DNA from 3 places in the Shewanella sp. QJM3NY_23 genome. Region 2 is predicted to be linked to each of the others. Evidence: predicted binding sites of a transcription regulator. Region 2 holds the regulator's gene; each other region holds the start of a gene.
What was found. Region 2 encodes ArgR, which controls arginine synthesis, uptake and breakdown. Its sites were predicted from a motif close to ANTGAATANNTATTCANT; they were not measured.

Region 1 (10,306 bases), 1.2 Mb from region 2:
CCTTATCGCAGCGGTTAGCGTGGGCATCTATAAAGGTGAGCCAATTTGTGACCTTGAATATATCGAAGATAGTGCCGCTGAAACCGACATGAACGTGGTAATGACCGAAACGGGCAAGATCATTGAGATCCAAGGCACCGCAGAAGGCGAGCCGTTTAGCCACGAAGAGTTGCTCAGTCTACTTGAACTGGCCAAGCACGGTATTCGTGAAATCGTCGATGTGCAGAAAGCCGCATTGAGCTAAATCATTCGTTTGTTATTAGGGCCCCGAAGGGGTCCTTTTTTTGAGTAAAATTTTACACATTATACGTTACCCTACATTTTTAAGGAGAGATTGTGAAAGCCTATCAACGTGAGTTTATTGAGTTTGCCCTTGAGCGTCAGGTATTACGATTTGGCGAATTTACGTTAAAGTCAGGCCGCACTAGCCCTTACTTTTTTAATGCGGGCCTTTTTAACACAGGCCGTGATTTAGCGCGTCTTGGACGTTTTTATGCATCGGCGCTGATGGATGCTGGCATCGAATATGATCTGCTGTTTGGCCCTGCATACAAAGGCATCCCGATTGCCACGACAACTGCGGTAGCACTTTGTGATCATCATAATGTCGATATGCCGTATTGCTTTAACCGCAAAGAGAAAAAAGATCACGGCGAAGGTGGGTCGTTAGTGGGCAGTGAGCTGACGGGCAAGGTGATGTTGGTCGATGATGTGATCACAGCAGGTACAGCGATCCGTGAGTCGATGGATATTATTCAGGCTCATGATGCTAGCTTAGCGGGCGTCTTGATTGCGCTCGATCGCCAAGAAAAAGGCAAGGGTGAGTTGTCGGCGATTCAAGAAGTGGAACGTGACTATGGCTGCGCGGTGATCGCGATTATTAAGCTTGCTGACTTAGTTGATTATTTAAGTGAAAAGCCAGGCATGGAAACCGAGTTGGCCGCGGTGAGTGCTTATCGCGCCCAGTACGGGATTTAAGCGATAACGTAAAGAGTTAGTGCGCTCGAGAGCTCAGGTTAAAGCTGTATGTTAGCTCTCGGTTAAAAAAGGCAAAATCTTAATATAAGATTTTGCTTTTTGTTTTTTTTACTCTCTAGTAAACGGTTGCTGCATTTTGCTTTTCATCATTACCGCATTCTATGGATTAATCTTAATTGCAAACGGTGCTTACAGTGCAACGGATATTATCATCACAGACCATCTCGGTGGGTTCACAAGTTTGGCTACCTGAGAAACTAATGGGGACACCGAGGGACGCCCCAAGCTGGATCAATGATGGCAGATATATCTTGGTAGCTGATTGCATTAAGTTTTTAAACTGATGTGTACTTTGTGGAATAGGCGTCCCATCAGCAAAAACTGAAGCGCCATCGTAAGTGATTTTAACCTCGAAATTAGTCCCTATTTTGACCAAAGAAATATTTACTCTAGATAATGTACCATCAGGAAATTTAACATAAAAAGTATTACTACTTGGCAGGATATGACTAAATGGGCCGATTGAAAGGTTTAAGTTTCTGGCTTGAATTTCGAGGAGAGATAAAGTTCTGTTAATCGTTGTTTGGCTGTTTAAATATTGATTGATGTAGTCAGCAATAGTTACAGTCACTGCGGGGTTCATTACTAGATCTGCAGCGCTTGGGATAATAAAATCATCTGGTAACTCTTCTGCAGAGTTATAAAGGTTTTCCCCGTTGGGTCCCAGCTGGATTATTGCATTTTCATAGGCTCTTTCTAACTCTATAGTTGCGGCCGTTTTAGGTTGTAGCTCAGATACATTGAATATTCTCGGAATATTAGTATTTGGATGTTCTTCTCCTTCACGTTGAATAATTTTGAATTCATTAACCGTTCGGTTGATATAATTAAAAACAAATACCCTGTCATTATTATTAAGCATAGGAATTTGAGTTGCGGCTAACCCTTGCTGGGCGACACCACAATCATTACAGGTGGTATAGGTTATCCTTGCGTAAGCATTAGACATAGTAATAAAGCTACTTAGTAATATGAAACTAAGCATAGTGAAGACGTGTTTCATATTTATATCTTCCTTGACTAGGGTATAAATCCTTAATTATAGATAACCCGCATTGCATGATATTTGAGCAGTAATTTTTGAAAACTAAGATAGTCGATTAGTGAAGTCAAGTTTTTTGTTAATTAAATGTTGCGGCCGAGGCCGCAGCATGAGTAGTTTGATAAGCTTTATTGATGTAGAAATTCGGCGCGGGTGGCTGGGTTAGATTTAAAAATACCGCCCAGTGCCGTAGTGGTGGTGGAGCTGGTGGAGTCCATTACACCACGTGACTTAACGCAGTAGTGCACCGCGTCCATCTTTACTGCCACATCTTGGGTCTCAAGTAGCGTTTGCAGTGCTACGAGTACCTGCTGGGTTAGGCGTTCTTGCACTTGGGGGCGCTGAGCAAAGAAGCGTACGATACGGTTGATTTTCGATAAGCCAATAATGTTTTTGCGTGGTAGATAGGCCACGGTCGCGACGCCGTCTATGGTCACTAAGTGATGCTCGCAGGTACTGGTGAGGCTGATATCCTTCACCTTAACCATCTCATCAAACCCCATCTTATTTTCGATAACAGTGATCTTGGGGAAGTTAGCATAGTCGAGACCAGAGAAAATCTCGTCAACATACATCTTGGCAATGCGTTTTGGGGTGTCGACTAAGCTGTCGTCACGTAAATCCAGAGACATTAAGGTTAAGATCTCACGCATATGGTGTTCTATCTTTTCTTTGCGCTTATTGGCGCTGAGTCCACAAGGTACCATAGGGGTCTCTAACCCCCGCGCTAATAATGCGGTTTGCACCTGTTGTGCTGCTTCACTTAATGCCATTGGATCCTCCACCATATTGATAGTGGTTAGTTCAATTGCGGTAAATTATCAATAATATGAATATTTTGCCGCTTCAAAGTAATGATTATAGATCGCCTATCTAGGTAAAGGCTAATAGGCGGGCAAGGAGAATACCCTGAATGACGGCCAATTTATACCCAGAAAACGTAGGGGAATAACAAAAAAGCCGATGTTGATAATCGGCTTTTTAATTCGGAGCTGAAGGATGAAGCGGATTGAACCATCAAATGCTTAGGTGATAGACATGCTACAGCGGCATGGGATGTTGCTAACCGCTATCAGCTTTGTCTCGGTTAACTTTGTAGTAATTGCAGCTGAATAAAGTTCCACTGTTCGACAAAATGTGTGGTGGGTTTTTGCTTAAAGTCGCTGCGAACAAACTGGGCGATACGGCCTTCAGCAACGGCTAATAACAAGTTAGCCAAAATGGCTTCGTCTAACTGAAAGCCTTTGCCTTCGCGCAGGGTCTTTTCGCGTAAAATCTGTTTTAAGTGGGTTTCGACTTTTGAAAATATTTGGCTGGTGCGGCTGCGTAGACGCTCATTTTCGCCAAGCAGTGCATCGCCATTGAGTACGCGTGAGATGCCAGGGTTACGCTCGGCGAAGACCAGTAGCAGCTGCAGTAATAGCTGGCAGCGCTTCATGGTGTCTTTTTCATCGTCCATGATCAGATTGATGCGCGACAATAATGACTCTTCAATAAAGTCGATAAGCCCTTCAAACATTCTGGCTTTACTGGGAAAGTGACGATACAGCGCCGCTTCTGACACGCCCACTTCTGCGGCGAGTTTAGCCGTGGTGATACGTTGGCCCGGGCTGGTTTCTAACATGGTGGCGAGGCATTGCAGAATGTGTTCACGACGATTGATTTTAGGGCTTGCAGCCATTTAAGTTTCCTTTACTCAATTACTACAGGAGCCGATGGTATAAGTTAATCACCATGGCTCTCTAATTATACTTGTCTGGCGTGGCAGATTATTGGGTGCCTGAGTGGCCGAAACCACCTTCACCTCTATCTGAACTATCAAACTCATCAACCAGCTTAAACTCAGCTTGCACCACAGGCACAAACACCAGTTGTGCCAGTCGGTCGCCAATTTCTAGGCTGAAAGGTTCATTGCTGCGATTCCAGCAGGAGACCATTAATGGCCCCTGATAATCTGAGTCGATAAGGCCGACTAAGTTGCCCAACACTATGCCGTGTTTATGGCCTAAACCTGAGCGAGGTAAAATGATCGCCGCTAGGCTAGGGTCAGCAACGTGTACAGCAATACCTGTTGGGATTAACTGGGTTTCACCCGGTGCAATCACTAAGGTGGTGTCAAGCATGGCACGAAGATCCATGCCAGCACTGCCAGGGGTGGCATAAGCGGGCAGTGGAAACTGTGAACCTATACGTGAATCTAAAATTTTTAGTTCAATTGGTGTCTTCATGCTGTTTTCATCTGCTGTGCAATTAAGGTGAGTAACTGTCTGGCTAAGGTCAGCTTATCGGTTGCGGGTAACTCATACTGACCATGAGACCAGAAGACGGTTAGCGCATTGGTATCACTATTAAAACCCTGCGAGGGATCTGATACATCGTTAGCGGCAATCATATCCAAATTTTTACGCTTAAGCTTGTCTTTTGCATAATGCGCCACGTCTTGGGTTTCTGCGGCAAAACCGACAGTAAACGGCCGCTGTGGGTGGGCGGCAACGCTGGCTAAGATATCAGGATTACGCACTAGCGCAAGTGCCATCTCGTGTGCTGATTTTTTGATTTTATCGGTGGCAATATCGGCAACTCGGTAGTCACAAACGGCGGCGCAGCCGATAAATATATCGCTATGATGCACTTGCTGCATAACGGCGTCGAGCATCTCTTGGGTCGACTCTACGTTGATGCGATTGATGTTTAGTGGGGTTTCAATATTGACTGGCCCTGCCACTATGGTGACTTTAGCACCCATCTCGATGGCGGCTTTAGCAAGGGCAAAGCCCATCTTGCCTGAGCTATGATTGGAAATATATCGCACCGGATCGATGGCTTCGCGCGTGGGTCCTGCCGTGAGTAATAGCGATAGACCTTGTAAGATTTTAGGGGCAAAAAACTGTTCGACTCGCTCGGCAATCACCAGCGGTTCTTCCATGCGCCCAGGGCCTACTTCACCACAGGCTTGATTGCCCGAAGCGGGTCCCCAGATGGTGATATCTCTGCCACGTAGCGAGTCTAAGTTGGCTTGGGTTGCAGCATTGCGATACATCTGTTGATTCATCGCGGGGCACAATACCACGGGAGCCTCGGTGGCTAAGCAAGTGGTGGTGATCAGCTCATCAGCCATGCCAGCATTGATACGAGCAATAAGATTGGCGGTTGCAGGAGCAATCAGCACCATATCGGCCCAGCGGGCTAGTTCAATATGCCCCATAGCCGCTTCGGCTGCGGGGTCAAGCAGATCGCTTGCAACAGGGTGACCAGATAAGGCCTGTAGTGTCAGCGGAGTTATAAATTCTTGAGCACTCTGGCTCATCACCACTCTTACATCGGCGCCACGCTCTTTGAGTCGGCGCACTAAATCAGCCGATTTATAGGCAGCAATACCACCACCAATGCCCAGTAATATCTTTTTATTTGTCAGACTCATATTGATCACTAATCGCGTTAATTTGCCTTGCTTCGCATCCGGCTAACCATACCACAATCAGAGTAAAGTAGAGCAAACAAGTTTGTAAAAACTGAGCCATACTCAATAACTCAAATAAAAATGTGGCAAACATAATTGCCAGCCTAGCGCTGCAACATGGAGGTTGTATGACCATCAAGGATTGGCCCAGCGGTGAGGGCCCAAGAGAAAAGTTATTGCATCAAGGCGCGGCGCAACTGTCAGATGCTGAGTTATTAGCCGTGTTGCTTAGAAATGGCTTGCCGGGCCAAAGTGCGGTGTCGTTAGCTCGCACCATGATAGGTCATTTTGGTGGATTACGAGCCTTGATGTCGGCGAAGCAGAGTGAAATGTGCGTGATTAACGGTATTGGACCGGTAAAATACGCCCAATTGCAGGCTGCAATCGAAATAAGTAAGCGAATTTCGAAAGAAAATCTACAAAGAGGCAAGATTTTAACAGATCCTGATTTAACTCGAGACTATTTAATGAGACAATTAGGGGATCGTGCCTATGAAGTGTTTGCCATCTTATTACTCGATAGCCAACATAGAGTGATTCAGTTCGTTGAATTGTTCCGTGGTACCATAGATTCAGCCTCGGTTTATCCACGTGAAGTGGTCAGCCTAGTGCTTGAGAAAAAAGCCGCGGCCGTCATTGTTTGCCACAATCATCCTTCGGGGGTTGCGGAACCAAGTCATGCCGATCGGCGAATTACTGAGCGATTGAAATACGCGCTAGCAACTATCGATGTTTCGCTGTTAGACCATATGGTTATAGGCGATCATGAGATAGTGTCGTTCGCAGAGAGGGGATGGATAGATTGAATATCCCTTGATCTTTGATTTTAGATGCTGTATAAAATGCGCCCTCTTTGTGTGCCTCGGGCGACGGCCATATTCGAGGTACATTAATGCTCGAGCGTTAAATTGTTTTTGGAGAAGATTGACATGTCAAGAGTATGCCAAGTTACTGGCAAGAAGCCGATGGTTGGTAACAACCGTTCGCACGCTAAGAACGCGACTCGTCGTCGTTTTTTACCTAACCTACAGAACCACCGTTTCTGGTTAGAAGACGAAAAGCGTTTCGTTCAACTACGTGTATCTACTAAAGGTATGCGTATTATCGATAAGAAAGGTATCGAAGTTGTTGTTAAAGAACTTCGTGCCCGCGGCGAGAAGGTGTAATAAACCATGGCTAAAGCTAAAGGTAACCGTGAGAAGATCAAGCTAGTTTCTAGCGCTAAAACTGGTCATTTCTACACGACTGAGAAAAACAAACGTAACATGCCAGAAAAAATGGAAATCAAGAAATTTGATCCAGTTATTCGTCAGCACGTTATGTATAAAGAAGCGAAAATCAAGTAATTCTTGATAACGTTTTTTGAAAAGCCCCTACTTGTAGGGGCTTTTTTTTTGCCCTTTTTACACGGGGACCTCGTCCAACAGGTAGGACTCGCCACTGTGGTTGAATAGTCTGTTGCGCTCTCTGCATACGCAATTCCTCTCCCAGCTGTACTCATCTTCTATGTCATGCCATCACGTTTATTTAAGCTTCACCTCGCCTTACTGATAGATTAACTCCAGTGCTTATTTTGTTACTGCTTAATTGAGCTGTGCACTCGTGGGTTTGCTAGATGACGGCAGACTGAACTAATTGTACGAAATGAAAACAAATGCTTTTAAAGTGAATTTAAATGCAATATTATCGGGTTGTTATTCTCATGTGGTCAAAGCTGCTCCCATTTCTTGTTATTTAGAGGTCATACGTGCGCACTACTGAACTAGTCGATGGATTTCGTCATTCTGCATCTTATGTCAATGCACATAGGGGCAAAACATTTGTGGTGATGTTGGGTGGAGAAGCATTAGCGCAAAACCAATTTCGCTCCATCATCAATGATATCGCTTTGCTGCATAGCCTTGGGATCAACATAGTGTTGGTGCATGGTGCACGGCCGCAAATCGATGCCGCCTTAAAGCAACAGCAGTTGATGCCTGAATACTATAACGGCGTGCGTATTACCGATGAAGACTCGTTTAAAGTGATTAAACAGGTGGTCGGTGGGTTGCAGCTCGATATTACCGCGCGGCTGTCGATGAGCTTAAGCAATACCCCGATGCAAGGGGCGCAGATTAACGTGGTCAGCGGTAATTTTGTTATTGCTCAACCGCTGGGCGTCGATAACGGTGTCGATTACTGCCTAAGTGGCAAAGTGAGAAGGATTGATGTTCAGGGCCTACGGCGTCAATTAGACAACCATGGCATCGTCCTATTGGGCCCTGTAGCGGCATCGGTGACGGGTGAGAGTTTTAACCTCACCGCAGAAGAGGTCGCCACCCAAATTGCCGTGAAGCTCAAAGCCGATAAGATGATTGGTTTTAGCGCCGAAAAAGGCATCTTAGATAGTGATGGCGAAGTGCTGGCGGAGTTAATGCCAACCGATGCACAGCGCATCTTATCTGAGCAGAGCGAAAACGATGATTGGTGTGTGGCCACTCGGGCTTTTTTACAGGCGAGTATTGATGCCTGTCGTAACGGAGTAGCCCGTTGTCACTTTGTCAGTTATCTCGATGATGGCGCACTGTTGCAGGAGTTGTTTTCACGCGATGGCATCGGCACGCAAATCGTGACAGAGAGTGCAGAGCGTTTACGTAGAGCGACGATCTCTGATATTGGTGGGGTGCTAGATTTAATCCGCCCACTGGAGCAAAGCGGTATTTTAGTGCGTCGCTCCCGTGAACAGCTTGAGATGGAGATTGAGCAGTTTATGCTGATTGAGCGTGACGGCTTAGTGATTGGTTGCGCCGCGCTGTACCCGTTTGAGGAAGATAATGCCGGTGAATTTGCGTGTTTGGTGGTGCATCCTGACTATCGTGATGCCGATAGAGGTAGCATACTGCTGAAGAACATTATTGGGCAAGCCAAGGTGCGAGGTTATTCTCGCTTGTTTGCACTGACAACGCGCAGTATCCACTGGTTTCTTGAGCATGGCTTTGAAATCGTTGACGTTGATGCATTACCTAATATGAAAAAGCAGTTGTATAACTACCAACGTAAATCAAAAATTCTCGCGTTAGATCTCTAGTAAAAGCTCACTTAGAAGACCACGTTAAGGCGTGGTCTTTTTGCTTGTGTTGGGCGTTATGCACTTTTTGACATAGTATGTCGTGCAGTGCATAGTGAGGCTATTCAATTTGAGGATGAGCCACCACTCAATCTTATATCGTGGGGCTCAACAGAGACCTCAATGACATTAAAAATAGGGTGCTTGAACATGGATACTCAAGTCTTTCAGCTAACGGCTTTCGATGCTGCAACGAGTGCGACATTTGTCTCTTTACTGGTCGGCATCGGCTTTATTTTAATTCTTCTAAAGATCAAACCATTACCCAAAGGCGCTAAATTTGCTGCGCTGGGTATGGTGATTACTGTATTGGGTCTATTATCTTGGGTGTTCTTTAAGGCCTATGATGCCAATATTCGTGTCACCCCCACATCAATGACGGTCGACATTCCTTTGTATCGCACTGAATTGCCTTTGGAGAGTCTTTTAATTTCGCAGGCACGCATTGTTAGCTTGGATGACGCTGATGCGCCACAGTTGAGTTATAGAAGTAATGGCGTGGGTTTGCCCGGCTATCGATTGGGCTGGTTTAAGTTAAAAGATACCATCGCCAATAGCGATAAAGCCCTATTGTCCGTTACCGGTAGTCATCATGTGCTGGTGTTGCCAACGACGGAGGGCTATCTGCTGATATTGAGTGTTGAGCGGGCAGAGCCGTTACTAGCCCTGTTGCTTGCGTCGACGCTTTAACGCCATATCAAGCGTAAATATCACCAATGCACTCCAGATGAAGGCGAAGGTGATGCCTTTTTCTAAATCGAACGGTTCATTAAATAGACTAACGGCCAAAACGAACATAATACTGGGGCCAATGTATTGGAAGAAACCTAATATTGACAACGGAATACGTGTTGCTGCTCCGGCAAAACACAGCAGCGGTACCGAGGTGATCACACCAGCCGCAATAAGTAATAAGTTCATATTGATATCGTTGGTCAGCATATTTGCAGTGGCCGAATCTAAAGTCGAAAACAGATAGAGCACTGCCACAGGAAGCAATAGCGCGGTTTCAACCAATAACCCCGTTTTAGCATCGACATTGACCTTTTTACGCAATAGACCATAAAAACCAAACGATGATGCCAGTGCCAATGACACCAGTGGGATTGACCCAAAAGAGATCAGCTGGATCAGTACTCCAGTACAGGCGAGGCTCACCGCAAACCATTGCAGTTTACGTAACCGCTCACCAAGAAATATCATGCCAAGCAATACATTAAACAAGGGGTTAATAAAGTAGCCTAGGCTGGCATCGAGCATGTGATCATTATTCACCGCCCAAATAAACAGTAACCAGTTGCCGGCAATTAATACCGAGGTGATGGCCAATACGCCCAGCTGTTTGGGGCGTCGAAATAGGGCTCTAAGCTTAGAAAAACCGCCGATAAATTGCATGAGGATGATCATAAAAACAAAAGACCAAATCACGCGGTGGAGTAGTATTTCTGTCGCAGACACATTGTGTAATAGTTTGAAATATAAAGGGGCAAAGCCCCAAAGGCAGTATGCGCAAAGCGCCAACACCACCCCTTTGCGATATTCAGTATCGGCCATAACCTGGGATTCTAGTCGTAACAAGGAGACGCATTGTAGGGCGCAAGCGGTTTGGACTCAAGCAGGTTATTTGCTCGTGTGAACGAGCAGTAAGCCACGTATTATG
Region 2 (10,306 bases):
TTGGCAGTGTAGAAAGCAGTTACAAGCGGATAAGCCCAACGCTGGATATGGCTTCAATCACTATGGGGTTAAAGCCCAACGCATTACTGCGTAAGGTGCACCTTCCTCTGTTGCGAAAAGGCATTTTTGCCGGTGTGTTGTTGGTGTTTATCGAGTGCATGAAAGAACTGCCTGCGGCGTTATTACTCAGACCCGTCGGGTTTGAAAATCTCGCCACTTACGTATATCAGTTTGTATCAGATGAACAGCTAGAACATGGGGCTTTGGCGGCTATTGTGATTGTATTTGTTGGTCTTATTCCGCTGATCTATTTAAACCGTTCTTTGGAGCATAATACTTAAATGTCGACACTCAATATCGAAGATGTTCATAGTGATTACCAAGGCCTGGTGATTTTAAATGGGCTCAGCCTTAATATTCAGCGGGGAGAGATTGCTGCGCTGTTAGGGCCAAGTGGCTGCGGTAAGACCACACTGCTCAGGGCGATTGCTGGGTTGCAACCTATCTCTGCTGGCCGAATTAGCATTAATAAGCGGTTGTTGTCGGGAGATGAGCACTTTGTGCCGAGTGAGCAAAGAGAAGTGGGGATGATTTTCCAAGATTATGCATTGTTTCCCCATTTAACGGTGGCCGAAAATATTTTATTTGGGGTCAAAGGATTAGCTAGCGCTGAGCGGCAATCCAGATTAACTGAAATGTTAGCTCTGGTGAAACTTGATGGCTTAGAGAAACGTTATCCACATGAGTTATCGGGCGGCCAGCAACAGAGGGTATCGATTGCCCGTGCTCTGGCGTATGAGCCTGAGTTATTGCTGCTCGATGAGCCCTTTTCTAATATCGATGCCAAAGTGCGCAATGAAATGATGCTGGAGATCCGCAGCATTTTAAAACAGCGCAACGTCAGTGCAGTTTTTGTGACTCACAGTAAAGATGAAGCCTTTGTATTTGCAGATAAATTAGCGCTTTTTAATCAAGGTGCCATAGTGCAATATGGTTGTGCAGAATCCCTTTACAGTGCCCCTGCCGATAAATATGTCGCTGAATTTTTAGGCGAAGGTAATTATCTTGCCGCTCAAGTGGTTGACGGTTTTACACTCTCTACGCCACTCGGAGAGATTGTCAGCACTGCGCCTATGTTGTTTGATGTGGGGCATAGTGGCGAACTTTTGTTGCGACCAGAGCAAATCGATATTCATGCCAATGAGCAGGGGGATGGCATGATAATCGAACGACGTTTTTTAGGCTGTAATTGTCATTATCGAGTCTTGGTCGGTGCACAACGTTATGATGTTCGCAGTGCAAAAAACGATTTAGCGCTTGGTCAACGGGTTCAATTAGAGGTATTGCCGCATTCGTTGGTCTTATTGTCACATCCTGAGTAACATATTTATAACTCGCAGTGGTTGTTCTGGTTAATAAACGTTAATCTAGCTATTAATATGGTTTCTTTTTAACGGTTTGTGGGTTGTGTAGTACTATTTATCGCTAAAGTTTTGGACAATATGGCCGAAATTGAAACTGACAAAGGTAGGGTCTATATGGATAGTCAGGTTATGCCACGTGAACAGTTAGGTGTGTGTGCCGAAGGAAATTTGCATAGCGTATATTTGATGTTTAATGCCGAGGACGGTGTGGAATCACAATTACGTCCTTGTGTAGCCAATGTTGCGCAGTACATTTATGAGTTATCGGATCAATATGCCGATAGCGCCTTTAATGGTTTTGTCGCGATTGGTGCTAATTACTGGGACAGCTTATACCCCCAGTCTCGTCCAGCTCAATTGAAACCGTTTCCGGCGATGAATGCCGATAATCGAGATGCCCCTGCACATGAGTATGATCTCTTTATTCATCTGCGGTGTGACCGTTATGATATCTTGCACTTGGTGGCTAATGAAGTGTGCCAGATGTTTGAAGGTTTAGTTGAGCTGGTCGATGAGGAACGTGGTTTTCAGTTTATGGATGCGCGGGATCTTACCGGCTTTGTCGATGGTACTGAAAACCCCAAAGGGCGTCACCGCCAAGAGGTCGCCTTAGTTGGGGATGAAGATGCAACCTTCCGTTCTGGTAGTTATGTGCATGTGCAAAAATACGCGCACAACCTGAGTAAATGGAATCGACTTCCTCAGAAAAAGCAAGAAGATATCATAGGTAGAACTAAAATCGATAATATCGAATATGCCTCGCAGGATAAGCCTCTAACCAGCCATACTAAGCGGGTTAATCTGAAAGATAGCCAAGGGCGTTCGATGGAGATCTTAAGGCAGAGTATGCCTTATGGCTCAATGAAAGAGCAGGGGTTGATGTTTATCGCCCTGTGTCGTAATTCTGAGCATTTTGAAAAAATGCTCCACAGCATGATCCACGGTGATGGTGCTGGTAACCATGATCACTTAATGCACTTTACTCAAGCACTGACGGGATCGGCTTTTTTTGCTCCTTCGCTAGATTTTATGCAAAATGCAGCCACCGAAAGTGACGAGTGAATAGCGGCAACCTATTGTTCGTTGCGCCATTGATTAACTACAGTCCCCCAAGTCTGTTGACTCTTTTTTATCGCGCAGTGGTTCAAACTGGTGCGCAAAATGAGTAGCCATCAAAAGCATGCTGCAATAAAATTCGCCTTAATCGGCTTTACCAAGTCTTTTTAGCAGACTGGTTAAGCATCAAAAGCGATAAAATCTTGCATGCTGATTAAATGCCGACAAGAGAAACTTGTCGGCATTTTTATATGATTTTAAGTGACACTGGCTTTGATTGATCATTAACGGCTAAATTGGAGCCAGTGTTTTGGCATAAAAAAGACGCCATTGGCGCCTATTTTTCAGTAAATCGTAATTAGTCTTGATCCAGAATCTGTCATTTAACTGCCAAAATAGAGGCTATTGATTCCTTGAGCTAGCGTGCTATAAAACGCATATAACGAATTAATCGGTATAGTTAAATAATGACTTTATTGTGTTGAACGTTTTACCAACTTCTTGAATATTAGACGGGCAGATAAAAATCGTGTCATCACCAGCAATGGTGCCCAATATTCCCTCTGGTTTACCTATAGAATCCAGCAGTCTAGCGATTAACTGCGCAGCTCCAGGGCTGGTTCTCACCACAATCATAGATTGATTATGGTCGACATCAAGTACGAGGTTTTTCAATGGGCTGCCAGCCGTAGGCACACCTAGTTCTGCAGGGAGGCAGTAAACCATCTCTTGTTTAGCATTACGTGTACGCACCGCGCCAAACTTACTTAGCATGCGCGAGACTTTCGATTGGTTAATATTGTTATAACCTTCGGCTTGAAGCGCATTGACGATTTCGCTCTGAGAGCCAAAGCGTTCCTCTTTTAAAATAGCCTTAAAGGTCTTAACGAGTTCTTCTTGGTTTTTATTGGCTTGCATAAATTTGGCATTCTTTTATTCGTAAAATTGGCTCATTGTGAATAGCTATGCAAAGCAAGTCAAGCCTTACTCGTTGTAGATGAATAAACATTCACTCATTATTGCTGGTGATCATGTAAGTATCGAGGCCGCAGCGATAGGTATCCTTTTCATTTAGCATTATTAATGATGATAAAGGTGGCGGCTGCATCTATGTGTGTTAAGTCAAACGGTTATCAATTAACCGCTAATACATGCACTTTTCGAGGTTATTTATAAAATATCTTGCTACACGACTAAGGGATAATTGAATTATTGATGTGATTGCAGTAATGTTGCGCCATCTGTGAATTTAGATCTATGTCACATAATAACCAAGAATTAACGGAGATAACTATGAAAGTTGCTGTACTTGGTGCCGCTGGTGGTATTGGCCAGGCTCTTGCTCTACTGCTTAAAACTCAATTGCCTGCCGGCTCTAAATTATCCCTTTACGATATCGCGCCAGTGACCCCTGGTGTTGCGGTTGACTTGAGCCACATCCCTACAGCGGTTGAAGTCAAAGGATTTGCGGGTGAAGACCCAACACCAGCACTAGAAGGCGCTGATGTGGTACTTATTTCTGCAGGTGTTGCGCGTAAGCCTGGTATGGATCGCTCAGATCTATTTAATATCAATGCGGGGATCGTTAGAAACCTAGTCGAAAAGTGTGCGGCAACTTGTCCTAAGGCGCTTATCGGTATTATTACCAACCCAGTTAATACGACAGTGGCAATTGCAGCTGAAGTTCTAAAGGCTGCAGGCGTATATGATAAGAATCGTTTATTTGGTGTAACCACCCTTGATGTTATTCGCTCTGAAACCTTCGTGGCCGAAGCTAAAGGCTTAGATGTTGCTGATGTAAAAGTCAATGTCATCGGTGGTCACAGCGGTGTGACCATTCTTCCTCTGCTGTCTCAAGTTGAAGGTGTGACCTTTAGCGATGAAGAAGTCGCAGCTTTGACTACACGCATTCAAAACGCGGGTACCGAAGTCGTTGAAGCTAAAGCCGGTGGCGGTAGTGCAACACTTTCTATGGGGCAGGCGGCGTGTCGTTTTGGTCTTTCATTGGTTCGCGGTCTGCAAGGTGAAGCCAATGTTGTGGAATGTGCCTATGTTGATGGCGGCAGCGAGCATGCAGCGTTTTTCGCACAGCCAATCCTACTTGGTAAGAACGGCGTTGAGCAAGTGCTGGCTTACGGTGAAGTAAGTGAGTTTGAAGCCAATGCGCGTGATGCCATGCTAGATACCTTAAAAGCTGACATCAAGCTAGGTGTTGAGTTTGTTAAGTAAGCACTACTTGTTAGGTAAGTGTTAAGTAAGTATTAAGTAAGTATTTAAGTAGATAAAAAAATGGAGCCTTCAGGCTCCATTTTTTTTATTATCACTAAAGGTCGTATTAGTGATTACGCGCAACGGCGATTCTAGCGAGCGATATTAGCGCTTGCTTGTAGTCACTCTCGGGGAGTACTTCTAAGGCGCTAATGGCCTTATCAGCCTCTTCTAGCGCTCTTTGTTCAGTATATTTGAGAGCGCCACATTGCTTGAGCGCATTGAGAATCGTCTCAATATGACCTGAGCCATCTCCTTGCTCAATCGCTTGACGAATTAAAGCTTGCTCTTCATCAGTACCATTAGCTATGGCATAGATAAGCGGTAACGTTGGCTTGCCTTCGGCCAAATCATCCCCAATATTCTTACCTAGCTCTTCGGTTTCGGCGGTATAGTCTAATAAATCATCGGTGAGCTGGAATGCCGTGCCCAAAAATTTACCATAGTCAGCTAATGCGGTTTGCACCTCAATACTGCTATCAGCTAATACCCCTGCTAAACGGGTCGCAGCTTCAAACAGTTTTGCTGTTTTGCAGTAGATGACACGCATATAGCTTTCTTCCGTGGTGTCAGGGTCGTTACAGTTCATTAGCTGTAACACTTCGCCTTCGGCTAACACGTTGGTGGCATCGGCCAGTACTTCTAATACTTGCATGCTACCCAGCTCGGTCATCATTTGAAACGAGCGAGTATATAAGAAATCGCCCACTAACACGCTCGCACTGTTGCCAAAAAGCGCATTAGCTGTCTCTCGACCACGTCTTAGCATTGACTCATCTACCACGTCATCATGCAGTAATGAAGCGGTATGAATAAATTCAACGATTGCGGCAAGCTTGATATGAGCTTTGCCTTCATAGGCAATCGCACGGGCGGCCAGAATGGACAGCAGTGGGCGCATTCTCTTGCCCCCGCCGTTGATAATATAGAATCCAAGTTGGTTTATTAGGGCTACATCTGACTCCAACTGTTTATAGATCAGTTGGTCGACGGCTTTCATATCAGCATCAGCCAGCTGACGAATGGCGTTCAAATCCATATTAGGCTCTACTTCTAGTGGTATTACGTAATTCAGGCAGCCCAAATTAAGGCAAAAATGTTATAGTATTGAGATTCTACCTAAAAATGTCGAGTAAGACATTATTAGAAGACTAATGTGAGAGTAATTCCGATCTTTTTTTGATCAAAGTGAATTAGGGCTTGTCAGCCTAATCAACTTAGCGTAAACTCCGCGACCATTGTCATTAAAGCTTTTATAGCGCCCAGCCTAACATTAAAAGGTCTGCGTGCTTGAAATATCGGAGTAAAATAGCTATGTACGCTGTTTTTCAAAGTGGTGGTAAGCAGCACCGTGTTGCTGAAGGCCATACAGTTCGTCTAGAAAAATTAGAAGTCGCTACAGGCGAAACTATCGAATTTGACCAAGTTCTTTTGGTTGCTGATGGTGAGACTGTACATGTTGGTGCACCTTTAGTTGAAGGTGGTAAGGTTGTTGCTGAAGTTGTCAGCCATGGCCGTGGCGAAAAGGTAACTATCGTTAAGTTCCGTCGTCGTAAGCACCACGATAAGAAGATGGGCCACCGTCAGTGGTTCACCGAAGTTAAAATTACTGCTATCAACGCTTAATAGGAGTCTAACTCATGGCACATAAAAAAGCTGGCGGTTCTACTCGTAACGGCCGCGATTCAGAAAGTAAACGTCTTGGTGTTAAGCGTTTCGGTGGTGAATCAGTTCTTGCTGGTAACATCATTGTTCGTCAACGTGGTACTAAATTCCACGCAGGTGTTAACGTAGGTATTGGTCGTGACCATACTCTATTTGCACTAACTGATGGTAAAGTTAAGTTTGAAGTTAAAGGTCCTAATAACCGTAAGTTCATTAGCATCGAAGCTTAACTCTTAGTCCACCTAAGATAGTTTATAAAGCCCTGCCTCTGGTAGGGCTTTATTGTTTATAAATCTGGTGAAATGAGCCGGTTACGCTGCTCCAGCACCAGTAACACATTGCAGCTTCAAACCTGTGAATCTCGTTTGAAGTTCAATATAGAAATTGTTTTTTGGCGGTACGATTAGATTGGCAGTATAATCGGTCTATTGTGTGGTGCCTGGAGTTGGTATGAAGTTTGTCGATGAAGCTGTGATCAGAGTTGAAGCTGGTGATGGTGGTAGTGGTTGCGTCAGTTTTAGACGTGAAAAATATGTGCCTGATGGTGGCCCAGACGGTGGTGATGGTGGTGATGGTGGTAGTGTTTATCTGCAAGCAGATGAAAACCTTAACACCCTGATCGACTACCGCTTCGAGCGCTTTCATTTTGCCGAGCGTGGTAAAAATGGTCGCGGTCGTGATTGTACTGGCCACAGTGGTCAAGATCTTATCCTTAAGGTGCCTGTCGGGACGCGCGCCATTGATGAAGAGACCCAAGAGGCATTAGGCGATCTCAAGACCCATGGGCAAAAACTGCTGGTGGCAAAAGGCGGCTTCCACGGCCTAGGTAATACGCGCTTTAAGAGCAGTACCAACCGTGCGCCAAGGCAGAAGACTCTTGGTACACCAGGTGAAGTACGTAGCTTGCGCTTAGAGCTAATGCTACTCGCCGATGTAGGCTTACTGGGTATGCCAAATGCGGGTAAATCAACCTTTATTCGTGCCGTGTCTCGTGCTAAGCCTAAAGTCGCTGATTATCCATTTACCACGTTAGTGCCTAACCTTGGTGTGGTGACGCCACGTCATGGGCAAAGTTTTGTGATTGCGGATATTCCCGGCTTAATTGAGGGCGCTGCAGAAGGTGCAGGTTTGGGTATTCGCTTCTTGAAGCACCTCGAGCGTTGCCGAGTGCTGCTGCACATTTTGGATATTGATCCTATCGATGGCAGCGACCCTGTTGATTCAGCCCGTGCTATTGTGGCCGAGCTTGAAAAGCATTCTCCATTGCTGGCAAGTAAGCCACGTTGGTTAGTGTTTAACAAGACTGATCTGCTCCTTGAAGAAGAGATTCAAGAGCGAGTAGAGCGAATTGTTAAAGAGTTAGATTGGAAAGGCGAAGTCTTTACTATCTCTGCGTATAACCGCGAAGGTACCCAAGAACTTAGCTTGAAGTTGATGGACTTTATTGCTGCGCTACCAGAAGAGGTAGAAGCGGATCCTGATGCTGAAGTTGAATTCAAGTGGGATAATTATCATCAACAGACTCAAGATGTTGTCAACGAAGATTATGATGGCGATGACTTGGATGATGATGACTTTGACGATGATGATTATGATGTTGAGATCATCTATCAAAGGTAAGCTTAGCTTATTATCGCTTTCATTCTGAGAACCACGTGTACGCAGATACTCAAAATGATATTACTCGGCAAGTTGTCCGGGTTGCCCAACTTTTGCTAGCCTATGGCGCTGAATCTGAACTCATTGAAGAGATCAGCCAGCGCCTTGGTTTGGCATTAGGTTTGGCCAGTGTTGAAATCTCTATCTCCTCTAATTCCCTCGTGCTAACCAGCTTAGTTCATGGACGGTGTATTACCACTACGCGTCGAATTCGCGAACATGGCATTAATATGACCATTATCTGCGAACTACAGCGCATCTGTTTATTAACTGAGAAGGGCATATACGGCTTAAATGAAGTGCGTAAGCGTGTGTCACGTATACGACCTAAAAGCTATCCTAAGCGCTATTTAATCCCCATGATTGGCTTATCCTGTGGCAGTTTTTGTCACCTATTTGGTGGCGATATGGTAGCGATAATAATCACCATCTTTGCCGCTTCGTTGGGGATGTTTGTGCGCTTAGCCATTGCCAAGCGTCATTTCAATTTATTGGTGAACTTTGCCGTCACCGCCTTTGTGACAACCTTAGTGGCGCAAATGGGCTATCACTTTGATCTCACCAGTACACCTAAGTTACCTATGGCAGCGAGTGTGTTGATGTTGGTGCCAGGCTTTCCGATGATTAATGCGATTTCAGATATGGTTAAGGGACACCTTAACGTGGGGATCTCGCGTTGGGGCCATGCCACTTTATTGACTGTCTCCTCGGTGATTGGCATTACTATCGCGATGCAATTAGGTGGGTTATTCCTTTGATCGAACTCTTACTCAAATTAGCAAACGATGCGTTATTTTCATCGATACCCGCGGTAGGTTTTGCCATGGTATTTAACGTGCCTAAACGCTTTTTACCTTATTGTGCGTTAGCCGGCGCAACGGGCCACAGCGTCAGAACCTTGTTATTACATATTAACTTGCCTATTGAATGGGCCACGTTCGTGGCGGCTGCATTGGTCGGCGTATTGACGATTAGCTTTGCCAAACGTCATCTTGCGCCGCCTTTAATGTATGCTGTAGCGGCTATCATACCTATGATACCTGGGACTTATGCCTACAATACCGTCATTGCGTTAGTGCAACTGTCTGCCCAGTCGCAGGTGAGCCCCGAGTTGACTGCTGAAGTGATCAGCAATGGGTTAAAAACGGTATTTATACTCGGTGCGCTGTCGGTTGGCTTGGCGATGCCCAGTCTACTCTATTTTCGCACCCGTCCTGTCATTTAACCCTGTTGATTTAATCCGTTCTAATTGAAGCGGCCTAGACCGTTGGAGCTACTATGAAAATTGCTATGATTGCCGCGATGGCCAATAACCGCGTCATTGGAAAAGACAATCAGATGCCATGGCATCTGCCTGAAGATCTGCGCCACTTTAAGGCTATGACCATAGGTAAACCTGTGGTGATGGGGCGTAAGACCTACGAATCTATCGGTCGTCCGTTACCGGGGCGTCACAACATTGTCATTAGCCGTCAGGCCGGTCTCACCATTGAGGGGGTCACTTGTGTAACTTCATTTGAGGCTGCGCTGCAAGCGGCTGGTGAGTGCGATGAGCTCGTTGTCATTGGTGGTGGCCAGTTGTATCAGGCGCTACTGCCTAGAGCCGACAAACTTTATTTGACTGAGATTAATCTTGATGTTGAAGGCGATACGTTTTTTCCTGATTGGGACGATGGGTCGTGGGAACGAGTGACCACTGAAGCGCATACGAATGAGAAAGGTTTAGAGTATCGCTTTATCAACTTGGTAAAAAAATGTTAAGTTGTGGGTGCTATCCTGAGTAGTCTTTAGCGTAAATGTTACCGTTTATGCTATTGAAAAAAATAATAAATATTATAGGAGTACCCAATGCGTCTGTTACCTACGACGATTGCTGTGATGTTAGTGGCCTCATCTTATGCTGTGCCAGTAAAAGCCAACGATCAACTTGCTGCAAATATTTGTAATTACGTGCAAGCGGATGATAAAAATCGCTTACGTAAAAAGCTGAAAGAGACTCGTGTAAAACTGCGTAACGTCTACCAAGATATCTCCTGCGATGGTGATAGTTTGTTACGCTTTGCGATGAAAAGTAGCGCTAATGACGTAGGAGCATTCGTCGCTAAGCGTCTTTCTGCGGATGATTTAGCGGCTAAAGAGGCGGATGGACAAAATATCCTCGAATGGGCCGAAGCTAATGGTTATAGCGCGTTGGTGATGACCTCTGCAATTAAAGAGCGTCTTGCTGGAAGCTA
Region 3 (10,306 bases), 2.0 Mb from region 2:
GGCGCTGACCTCTGACTCGGTAAGCAGTATCTTTGCCGGTGCAGTGGGCGGCGCGCCTGCTGCAGTGTATATCGAGTCGGCTGCAGGAACCGCCGCTGGTGGTAAAACTGGCCTGACAGCGACCATTGTTGGTGTGCTGTTTTTACTGATGATGTTCTTGGCGCCACTGAGTTATTTAGTGCCTGCCTACGCTACAGCACCTGCACTGATGTATGTGGGACTGTTGATGTTGAGCAATGTGACCAAGCTTGATTTTGACGATAAAGTCGATGCCATGGCTGGGTTAACCTGCGCGGTGTTTATCATTTTAAGTTGTAACATTGTCACTGGGATCATGCTGGGCTTTGTCACGTTAGTGATAGGCAGATTGTGCAGTGGCGAATGGCGTGCCATCAAGCCGGGTGTGTTAGCGATCACTATCGGTTTAGTGGTTTTCTATCTCGGTGGCTGGGCGATTTAAACGTTTATTGATATCAAAGCCTGTCAAACATACTGATGTAGCTGGGTTTGCCCCATGTGCATAAAAAAGATGTAACTCAAAAGACGAAATATCCTTTCGTCTTTTTTATTGGCGGTAAGCGCGTAGCAGATCTTTCCAAGTAACAATACCGACAATCTTACCCTGTGCTAACACCGGCAGTGAGCCAATATTGTGTTGCAACAATAACTGAGTTGCAGCATGTAAGGAGCACTCGGGTGTGGTGGTGATAGGGCTGCGTGTCATGACCTGATGGGCTCGGCGCTGCAGGGTTTCAACATCACGCTCGGTTTCGTTGATAGCGCCAATATGGGGGCTCAATGTGCGCAGGTAATCTCGCTCAGATAACACCCCTTGTAGCCTATCGTTTTCAACCACCAATAGATGATGAAACGGCGCACTGTCAAAAATCTCTTTGACTATGGTGAGTCGATCGTCCATGTCGATAGTGACGACTCGGGTACTCATAATGTCGGCAACTGTGACGCTCATAGTCTATTTCCTCATGTTTATGCTATTTATAACAGACTATTAACAGTTCAACAAATCAACATGTTTGCTGAGGCGATTGATGAGCTAATCATTGAGAACAGGCCTGCTAAGCGTTGTTTGGTCTGTTAGGGTTATGCTGATAATGTCTGCAAACAGCTTGTAGGGTGACTAACCATCTCGCGGTGTTTTTAATGATGACGACAGGGCAATGACTGCTGGCTATCTGATGGCATGCCTTTGGATGAAGTGCCGCGATTGCAGTAGTGATATTAGCGGGGGGGATAAATCAGCCCAGGTGATCCTAGGCTGATGTTCGGTTTTTATGTGTCGAATGTCTTAGAAGATAAGATGTGCAACACCCGCAATAACAGGCAGGGTGACTAGGGTTCTTAAAATAAACACCACAAACAATTCGGCAATATTGACCGGGATCTTACTGCCTATCAGCAAGGCACCCACTTCACTCATATAGATAAGCTGGGTGACCGACAGGGCGGCGATAATAAAGCGGGTCATGTCAGACTCGATTGAACTGGCTAAAATCGAGGGGATAAACATATCCGCAAAGCCAACCATAATGGTTTTAGACGCCTCGCCCGCTTCTGGAATTTGCAGTAACTCTAGCAGTGGGATAAATGGCATGCCAAGGTAGTCGAACAGCGGTGTGTATTCGGCGATCATTAATGCGATGGTCCCGATAGCCATGACAACAGGGATCACGCCAAATACCATGTCGATGACATTTTTTAGGCCATCTTTTAAGGTGTGCGACACGCCTTGCGCATGCGCCGCTTTAGCCATTGCTTGCTCAAAACTCCAAGCGAAAACGCCCTTACCGTGTGGCACGACTTCATCGTCTGGATGACGTGGCGTATCGTCAATATAGTGATCTTTTTTCCAACGCAGTGGTGGTAATTTAGGCACGATAACCGCCGCGACCACACCAGCCAAACATACGGTTAAGTAAAATGGCGCAAACAGATGCTCTAATTTAACTTGCGAAATCACCACTAATGAGAAGGTGATTGAAACCGCCGAGAAGGTGGTGCCGATCACAGCCGCTTCGCGTTGAGTATAAAGGCGGGCTTCATATTGTTTACTGGTCATTAAAATGCCGACACTGCCATCGCCAAGCCAAGAGGCCATACAGTCAATGGCGCTGCGACCTGGCAAGTTAAATACTGGCCGCATAATTTTGGTTAACAAGGTACCAAACATCTCCAGCAAGCCGAAGTTAAGCAATAATGGCAATAACATGCCGGCAAAAATAAATACGCAAAATAATACGGGTAGCAGGTCATTCAGTACTAAGGCGCCCGTATTCCCCGAACGGATAGCTTCAGGGCCTATGCCCATGTAGGTCAATACAATGAAGACTGCACCAATAATGCGAACGATAGCCCACATAGGGTTTACGTTAAGTAATGCATTGATAAAGTGATGCTGCAGCAAAGCGTTAGGTTTTAGCCACTTGCAGATGAGCGTCGCGATAGCGGTAATGACCACTATAAAGGTCACTATGCCGGTTAGCGCATCGCCTAATAAGCTTTGTAATCCTTTTGATACGATAGCGATAGGAATGGTGATCGCATCTTGATAGCTAATCGGTGTCATAAACAGTAACAAGCCGATCAGCGAAGGGATGAGAAATGTAAGTAACGTTTTTATGTTAGTTTTTTGTTTTTTAGCCACTTTTTTGCCTTAAATTACGCTGTCTGTACAACGGCAAGAATTAAATATTAAATCCATAATTCAATTTATAATGAATATCCATTCATCTAATCGACGGAGGTTACCGCCTAAGTCCAGTGATGTAAAACCATTTAATGCGCAATCTTGTGACTGACAGCTATAGCATAGTTATTTGCACTTTATGACTATTTATATTGTACTGAAAAAAGTTGCATTTGCACCATGTACTTTTTAGTTAAAAAATGATTAAGACAATGTTATTGCTTGGTTTTATATTCCTTAGCCGCGAAGAGTGTTGGCTGTAGCGCCTAGACTTAGCGTGTAGGAGAAATGCAGGGTAGTTACTTGCGCTGGTTTACCCATTTAATCTAAGGCAGAGCGAGTCAGTTAGCCAGCCGCCTTTACTGGGCGATACCAAGCATATAAGGCCTGATTACAGCATTGGGTGGATCTGGGGTTTGTGTCGAGCTAAGTGGCAAATAGGGCAGAGGCGTGAGGCGAAGAACAGCGGGATAGGCTAAATAGATTGGGCCGTGGCTAGGTGCCAGCGGCTCAATGTAGGTTGGTTGTTATTGACATTTGTAATGCATCAAGCAAGCAAGATGTCAGTAGCCAAGTGCCTGCCTATTGTGGCCTTAGGTTATCCGAAGGTTTGCCTTAGGCTCTTGGCTTTATCAGCGTTAATTTTTAGCTCAGAAATTGAGTCTTCAACGCTGGCTAACGCATCTAAATTATTGTTCGATGCCTGAGTGATCAGGTTAATCCCTTGATTTAGTTCTTGTACCACTTGCATCTGCTGCTGCGCTGCGACGGCATTTTGCTGGGCAAATTCGTGAATACTGCTGATGGAAGTATAGAGTTCATCCAGCTTTACCGCCGAAGACTCAGTTTGCTGGGCGCAGTGTTCGGCCAATTGCTGGCTTTGACGCATCTCTTCGCTCCAATCGCTGAGCATTTTAAACATTTTGTCGACACTTTGGGATATGCTGGTCGTCGATTCTTGAGTGCGACTCGACAGTGCCCTGACTTCGTCGGCAACGACCGCAAAACCGCGGCCCTGTTCGCCAGCTCTGGCGGCTTCAATGGCGGCATTGAGTGCGAGTAAGTTGGTTTGCTCGGCGATGGCATCAATTTCGCCCATGGCATTGGCCACATGTTCAGCTTCTTGGTGCAGCTGCTGAGTATTTTTTGCCACATGGGTGACGCTTTGTGTGAGCGAGTCGATATCTTGGCTGTTTTGCTGCATCTTAGTGCGATTATCGTGACAAATTTGGTAAGTGTCATCGATATGGTTTGATGTTGATTGAATATTACTCACCACCTCATTTAGGGTCGCGCCCATCTCCTCCATGGCACTGGCCATCTGCTCAATTTCTTGATGCTCTTTATCGATACCACTGTGGGTTTGGTTGACGGCGACAATCAGTTGATTAGTGATGTCGGTTATCTTATCTGCGCTATCTTGGTTTTTGCCTAACACCCCTTGCATCTTGGCGTCTTTCATCAATATCTGAAACTTAAGCAGCGAGGAGGAGTCTTTACCGCAATAGACAAAGCGGCTGACTGAATCATACTCTTGTTTCATCGCCATTAACTGCGCAGGGATCCTAAAGGCCTCATCGTAAAAAATGGCTAAATTGAGTCCTATAAGCGCCAAGCCGACTACAATGGTCTGCCAGCCTAAAACGTAGCCGGCTAGCGCTAGGCCTAGGGTGGTAACGACTGCTGAGATGATGCGTTTTTGTACTAATGAAAGTGGGTCTTTTACTGTTTTACCTTGGTTTATTTGCTTATATAGGGCCTGCGCACTGGTGATTTTTTTTGCATCAGGTTTTACCCGTACAGATTGATAACCTATGAGTTTATCTTGTTCGTACATAGGTGAGACAAAAGCATCTACCCAATAAAACGCGCCATCTTTACAGCGGTTTTTCACCATACCGCGCCATGATTGACCGGCTTTTAATTTTTGCCAAAGATCGGCAAATGCCGCGGCAGGCATGTCGGGGTGACGCACCACGTTGTGATTATGGCCCAACAATTCTGACTCGCTGTAGCCAGAAATATCGATGAAGGCTTGGTTGACATAGGTGATCACTCCACGGGTATCTGTGCTCGAAATAAGCTCGTCTTTATCGTTAAGCTTGACCTCTCGCGTCGACGTAGAGAGGTTAGTATGTCTAGTTGTAGTCATGTAAAGGAGGTCTTCAGCAAGTCGCCATCTCCAGCCTTTACTTGTGTAAGTGGTTAGTGGCGTAATAAAAAATTCATTGGCATTCTATCAGGCACTTGAACATTTTGTTAGCCACCTCACAAATCTATTTATAGTGAGATGTTGCGCGTAAATTAAATGCTAAGATTTTGATCTTGCTCCAATAAAAATATTGACTCAGTGATGATGTGACGTATATTCGTTTACCCTTTTATATTATAAGGTTATCTGTGTAGTCGCTGTGGGTTTGGCTAAAAATGTTACTAAAGTTGTTATAAGAAATATGCGCTAAAGCTCGGCATAAAATCACAATTCCATATAATCTAGTAGGACGACAGCATTGCATTATCAACGGACTATGAATTCATCACAGCGAAAACTATCAACACTGGGGTTTAGATTTGGCATGCTGGGCATGACTGTGCATGTACTTAGCTTACTCGTGGCATCGTTGGGATTTAATGATTTTAATGGTAATGGTTTTAGCTTTTTTAATTTTTCATTAAGTGAACTGGGCCAATATGGCCACTCTCAATTAGCGGTAGTGTTTAATGGTGGGTTGTTTTTTGGTAGCTTAAGCTTGGTGTTATTTTGCTTGTTTTCATTGCAACATTGCGACAGTCCATTGCTGTATCCCTGCTTGTTATTGCTGATTTTAGCCATGCTTTCTCTGGCCATCACGGGTTTATTTCCCATCAATGTGTATCACTTACACACCTTAGGCATTGAATATTTCTTTTATTTTTCACTGTTGAGTATCGGGTGTTACTTGGGTTATTTATGGCAGGGCGCAAGGTTGGCCGCAAAGCCCGTTAAGCGTTTTGCTTATCAAGGCAGCAGTGTATTGAGCCTGCTGTGTATCGCTGTATTTGGCTTGTTTGTTTTCCTTGCACAAGTTGATAGCAGCTTAATTAATAGTGGCCAAGCATTTTACCATGGGATGATGATGATCGAGCCACGCCCTGAATTTTGGTGGCCCGCCATCGTTGAGTGGTTAGCGTTACTGCTGTTTCTTGGTTGGAGCGCGGCCTTGGTGTGGACTCAGCGCCCTACGCGCGACTAGCGCCTTTGCTCAAATCCCGCTTGTCCAAACCAGTATCCATTACAGGCTAAGTTGGTTTCACTGGTGGTCTCTATATTAGCGTGAGTGGCTCCCTTGTCGACCAAGTTTTTGGTTAAGTTATTGGCTAACGCAATTGAAGCCAAGCTACTGGGGGAAACCCTAAAATAGTCGACCCCTAGGCGCTGCATCTCCTGTTGTTGATCACTTAAGTCAATATAACTGGCCGATTGAGTTTGAATGCCATTAAGGCGCAGCAATGGCTGGGATTCTTGGGTTTGCGCTAATACACCTTGCGGATAGTCAATACAGATGGTTTGGCAGCTGTCCTTAGTTAATCCTTGTTGGCGTGCGGTAAAGCAGCGTGCCGAGTGTGCCAGTGGCATGTAGCCATGACCAAAGACTTCCACCTCTATCTGCCTTGGGGCCAAGTCGGTTAATACTCGTTCGAGCCAGTGCTTTGATAGCTCCAGTGGCATAACAAATCGTTGCATTCCCCAAGCGGCTAATTTCTGCAAACTTGCCGCATTATAGTTGTTAATACTTGGCCCACAGATAAAAGGTAAGCCGAGTGATTTCGCTACCTCAACGGCGCCCATATCGTTGGCTTCAACCATAAACTCACCATTATCGATTTGCTGTTTTAAGGCTGTAAATTCCGATTGGGCTTCAATCAGCGCCAGCGTAGAGAGTACCACTTGTTTACCCGATGCCTTGAGCATCTGAGCTAGCTCAAGGTAGTCGCTAAATTTCAGTTGGCGGCGACGGCTACAGACGGTTTCACCTAAATAGATCAGTTCTATGTCGCTACTGGCTGCTTGTTGATAAAACGCGCTGACCTGTGCCTTTGACCAGCAATATTGAATAGGGCCTAAAGATATGTTCATATTTGCTCCTGTTATTGGCTACTGCCAAGTGCGCTCATAGGCTCCAAGTGTCGTAACCTGGCCTTCGGAGACCTTGGCTAACGCTTTGTCCCACTGAGCTTGGGTCGTATAGGCCTCGGGATGATGTAAAAAAGTGTCGATAGCTTGACGCCAAACGCGAGTGACTTGCTCAACATAGGCAGGACTACGTTGGCGCCCCTCGATTTTAAGAGATGCCACGTTTGCCTTTGCCAGCTCTGGCAATAAACTGAGGGTATTAAGGCTGGTGGGTGATTCTAAGATATGGCTCGGTTGCTTGTTATCTGCGGTGATATAGCGGCCCTTACACACCACGGGATAGCCCATCTGCTCGTTAATGTTGGACTTATCAATAAGCACTTCGTTTAGGCGCGTTAAGCGTTGATCGTCAACCTCTTGCCAGCGCACCGCATTGGCGGGTGAGCAGGAGCCACCAGTATTGGGCGATTGCCCGGTAACATAGGAGGAAAGGTGGCAACGCCCTTCGGCCATAATGCACAAGCTGCCAAAGGCAAACACCTCCAGATCCACAGGCGTCACCTTAGCAAGGTCGCGTACCTGTTTCATTGACAACACCCGCGGCAACACGGCTCGCTCAATATTAAACTCGCGTTTATAGAGGCTTAAGGCGCCAAGATTGGTGGCGCTGGCTTGCACCGATAAATGCAGTGGCAGCTGAGGGTAGCGGCTATGGGCGTAATCAAGTAGTGATAAATCGGCGACAATTAAGGCATCGACGCCAAGATCGGCAGCGATATCGATAGCCTGATACCAACGCTGTTCTTCTCCCGGTTGAGGAAACGTATTGATGGTCAAAAATAACTTTTTCCCCAAGCGATGAGTGTATTGCACCGCCTGCACCAGTTTCTTGGGGGTAAAGTTTAAGCCGGCAAACGAGCGCGCATTGGTGTCATCTTTAAGGCCAACATAAATCGCATCGGCACCCGCATTGAGTGCCACTTTCAATGCGGCTAAGTTTCCCGCAGGGCATAAGAGCTCCATAACTGCCTCTTTCTTAAAAAGTGTGCAGTGTAAAAGGGAATGGCCGCCTATATGTTGATGTAAAACAGGTTTGCGATCATAAAAGCTGGGTAAAATTGAATTATCTCTCACTTTCGGGGTGAAAGCCGAATCGATCATTAATATTAAGCGGGGTTGACGCGAGTTGGTCACGCTTGCATAAGGAGTTATTCACGCTATGCAAAAAAGTGTGCTAGCCAATACCGCTCAACATCTGTTGCAATTTGGTCCTCAGGTGATGGCCAAGCCGTTAACTATAGTGCCTTTTACCGTGAAGGCGCGCATATTAGAAAAGCTATTGAACTTGTTAATGGCGGAGCAAATCGAGGATGATGAGTTGCTCTTTCTTCAGCAGCGTTGGGTTAACATCGATATTGTCGATATGAAGCTGAGTTTTGATGTCAGCTTTGATAAACACTTTGTGGTGCGAGCGCCCGCGAAGGCCGAGGTGACGTTTAGCGGCCGCAGCAAAGAGTTGGTATTGATTGCCGCCGGCAAAGAAGATCCCGACACGCTGTTTTTTCAACGTCACTTGGCTATCGAAGGTGATACCGAATTGGGACTCGAGGTGAAAAATTTATTGTTGAGTATCGAGTTTGACACTATGCCTCGCTTGGCTAGAGAAGGGCTAACCGCCTTAGCTTCGCTGCTTGAGAAACTGCAACGTCAAGCCGATGCGCGCTGGGCATAAGATCCTGAATGTGATGGTGTTGCGCCAGCCCTTGAGCTTGGGTTTGGGCTTCGGTAACTCAAGCCTAAATAAAGCCTAAATCAAGTTTAGCTAAGCTTAGATAATCCAAGCGATAGGTAAATGAAGTGCTCAATATTTTCATCAATATTTACATCAATGTTTGCAAGAGCGTAGTTGATAACTAGAGGACAATTAATAAAAAAAGCGCAGTTAATTACAGCGTGCAGTTAATAAAAAAGCGAAGTGTAACACTTCGCTTTTTTATAGTTTTGCGTCATTAATGGGTTGAGTTAATCACTCGCTCAGCGGTTTGCCGGTGATCAGGTGATACTTCAGCAACAGCGCTTCATCAGACTCAATATGTTGTGGATCTGGGTCGATACAGTCGATAGGGCATACCGACACACAGGTGGGCTTATCATAATGGCCAACGCATTCGGTACACAGGTCTGGATCTATCTCGTAGATCTCCTCGCCCATAGTGATCGCTTGGTTTGGACACTCAGGCTCGCACATGTCGCAGTTAATGCAGCTATCGTCTATCAGTAATGCCATTATCTGGGTCCAGTTACACCGCTTGGTGCGGGTTGCGAGTGTTTTGCCCGCTATTAAGGTTACGCATTAATATCGCTTTATCGACATCAACCTCTTGGGGTACCGGTAAAAACACAAAGTGTCCCGAACCGAGTCCGGCCTCGACGGCTTCGCCCTTACGGTTTTCTAAATGTTCGATGGTCAGGTTAATATTGCCTTGCGGCGTCATCAACTCAACACTGTCGCCAACCGAAAATTTGTTTTTCACATCCACTTCGGCCATGCCTTTATCGTTACGTTTGCCAGTGAATTCCCCCACAAATTGTTGAGTGTCACTGATAGAGTAACCGTAGTCGTAATTTTGGTATTCATCATGCACATGGCGACGCAAGAAGCCTTCGGTGTATCCCCTGTGAGCCAGTCCTTCCAGTTGGTGCATCAGTGCAGGGTTAAACTCACGACCAGAAACGGCATCTTCAATCGCTTGGCGATAAAGCTGTGCGGTACGTGCCACGTAATAAAATGACTTGGTGCGGCCTTCGATTTTAAGCGAGTCGATGCCCATTTTGGTCAGGCGCTCAACATGCTGGATGGCACGTAAGTCTTTAGAGTTCATTATGTAGGTGCCATGCTCGTCTTCAAAGGCGGGCATGTATTCACCTGGGCGCCCCGCTTCTTGCAGTAACACCACCTCATTACTCGGTGCGCCGGCGCCTAGGGTAGGGTTATGCAGTTGTACATCTGGGTTCACCGCGACAATGTCACCTGTGTCGGTTTGCACTGCTTCATGAGCGTCATATTTCCAACGACACGCATTGGTGCAAGTACCTTGGTTTGGATCGCGTTTATTGATGTAACCCGACAGCAGGCAGCGGCCAGAATAAGCCATACACAAGGCGCCGTGCACAAAGACTTCAAGCTCGATATCGGGGCAGCGCTGACGGATCTCTTCAATCTCATCGAGCGATAGCTCACGGGATAAGATCACCCGCTTAATGCCTTGTTGTTGCCAAAACTTAACCGAGGCCCAGTTGATGGCGTTAGCTTGTACGGACAGGTGCACCACTTGATCGGGAAACGCTTCACGTACCATCATGATAAGCCCAGGATCTGACATGATCAGCGCATCAGGTTGCATGGCAACCACAGGCTCCATATCTTTGATATAGGTCTTCAATTTGGTGTTATGCGGCGCGATGTTGCTTACCACGTAGAGTTTTTT

Region 1: a site for ArgR is predicted at 7,205-7,222, ahead of argA (amino-acid N-acetyltransferase). Genes of this name have one in related genera too.
Region 3: a site for ArgR is predicted at 2,732-2,749, ahead of AC0VXX_RS12480 (YjiH family protein). Genes of this name have one in related genera too.

Annotation. Positions count from the first base shown of each region.
Region 1 covers NZ_CM149657.1:3,614,242-3,624,547, reverse strand. Annotated here, with positions in the region: gene rph (ribonuclease PH) at 1-244, shown strand, start outside; gene pyrE (orotate phosphoribosyltransferase) at 337-978, shown strand; gene AC0VXX_RS16015 (hypothetical protein) at 1,151-2,041, opposite strand; gene folE (GTP cyclohydrolase I FolE) at 2,209-2,853, opposite strand; gene slmA (nucleoid occlusion factor SlmA) at 3,168-3,761, opposite strand; gene dut (dUTP diphosphatase) at 3,850-4,308, opposite strand; gene coaBC (bifunctional phosphopantothenoylcysteine decarboxylase/phosphopantothenate--cysteine ligase CoaBC) at 4,305-5,501, opposite strand; gene radC (RadC family protein) at 5,669-6,346, shown strand; gene rpmB (50S ribosomal protein L28) at 6,470-6,706, shown strand; gene rpmG (50S ribosomal protein L33) at 6,713-6,886, shown strand; gene argA (amino-acid N-acetyltransferase) at 7,288-8,607, shown strand; gene AC0VXX_RS15970 (PH domain-containing protein) at 8,797-9,336, shown strand; gene rarD (EamA family transporter RarD) at 9,307-10,200, opposite strand.
Region 2 covers NZ_CM149657.1:752,476-762,781, forward strand. Annotated here, with positions in the region: gene AC0VXX_RS03480 (ABC transporter permease) at 1-341, shown strand, start outside; gene AC0VXX_RS03485 (ABC transporter ATP-binding protein) at 342-1,382, shown strand; gene AC0VXX_RS03490 (Dyp-type peroxidase) at 1,539-2,486, shown strand; gene argR (transcriptional regulator ArgR) at 2,928-3,398, opposite strand; gene mdh (malate dehydrogenase) at 3,774-4,709, shown strand; gene ispB (octaprenyl diphosphate synthase) at 4,816-5,787, opposite strand; gene rplU (50S ribosomal protein L21) at 6,063-6,374, shown strand; gene rpmA (50S ribosomal protein L27) at 6,389-6,643, shown strand; gene cgtA (Obg family GTPase CgtA) at 6,864-8,033, shown strand; gene AC0VXX_RS03525 (threonine/serine exporter family protein) at 8,069-8,830, shown strand; gene AC0VXX_RS03530 (threonine/serine exporter family protein) at 8,827-9,297, shown strand; gene folA (type 3 dihydrofolate reductase) at 9,351-9,833, shown strand; gene AC0VXX_RS03540 (DUF3718 domain-containing protein) at 9,921-10,306, shown strand, end outside.
Region 3 covers NZ_CM149657.1:2,800,671-2,810,976, reverse strand. Annotated here, with positions in the region: gene AC0VXX_RS12490 (NCS2 family permease) at 1-460, shown strand, start outside; gene AC0VXX_RS12485 (CBS domain-containing protein) at 566-970, opposite strand; gene AC0VXX_RS12480 (YjiH family protein) at 1,307-2,584, opposite strand; gene AC0VXX_RS12475 (methyl-accepting chemotaxis protein) at 3,303-4,856, opposite strand; gene AC0VXX_RS12470 (hypothetical protein) at 5,281-5,937, shown strand; gene AC0VXX_RS12465 (U32 family peptidase) at 5,934-6,821, opposite strand; gene ubiU (ubiquinone anaerobic biosynthesis protein UbiU) at 6,840-7,841, opposite strand; gene ubiT (ubiquinone anaerobic biosynthesis accessory factor UbiT) at 8,038-8,550, shown strand; gene AC0VXX_RS12450 (YfhL family 4Fe-4S dicluster ferredoxin) at 8,845-9,105, opposite strand; gene trhP (prephenate-dependent tRNA uridine(34) hydroxylase TrhP) at 9,119-10,306, opposite strand, start outside.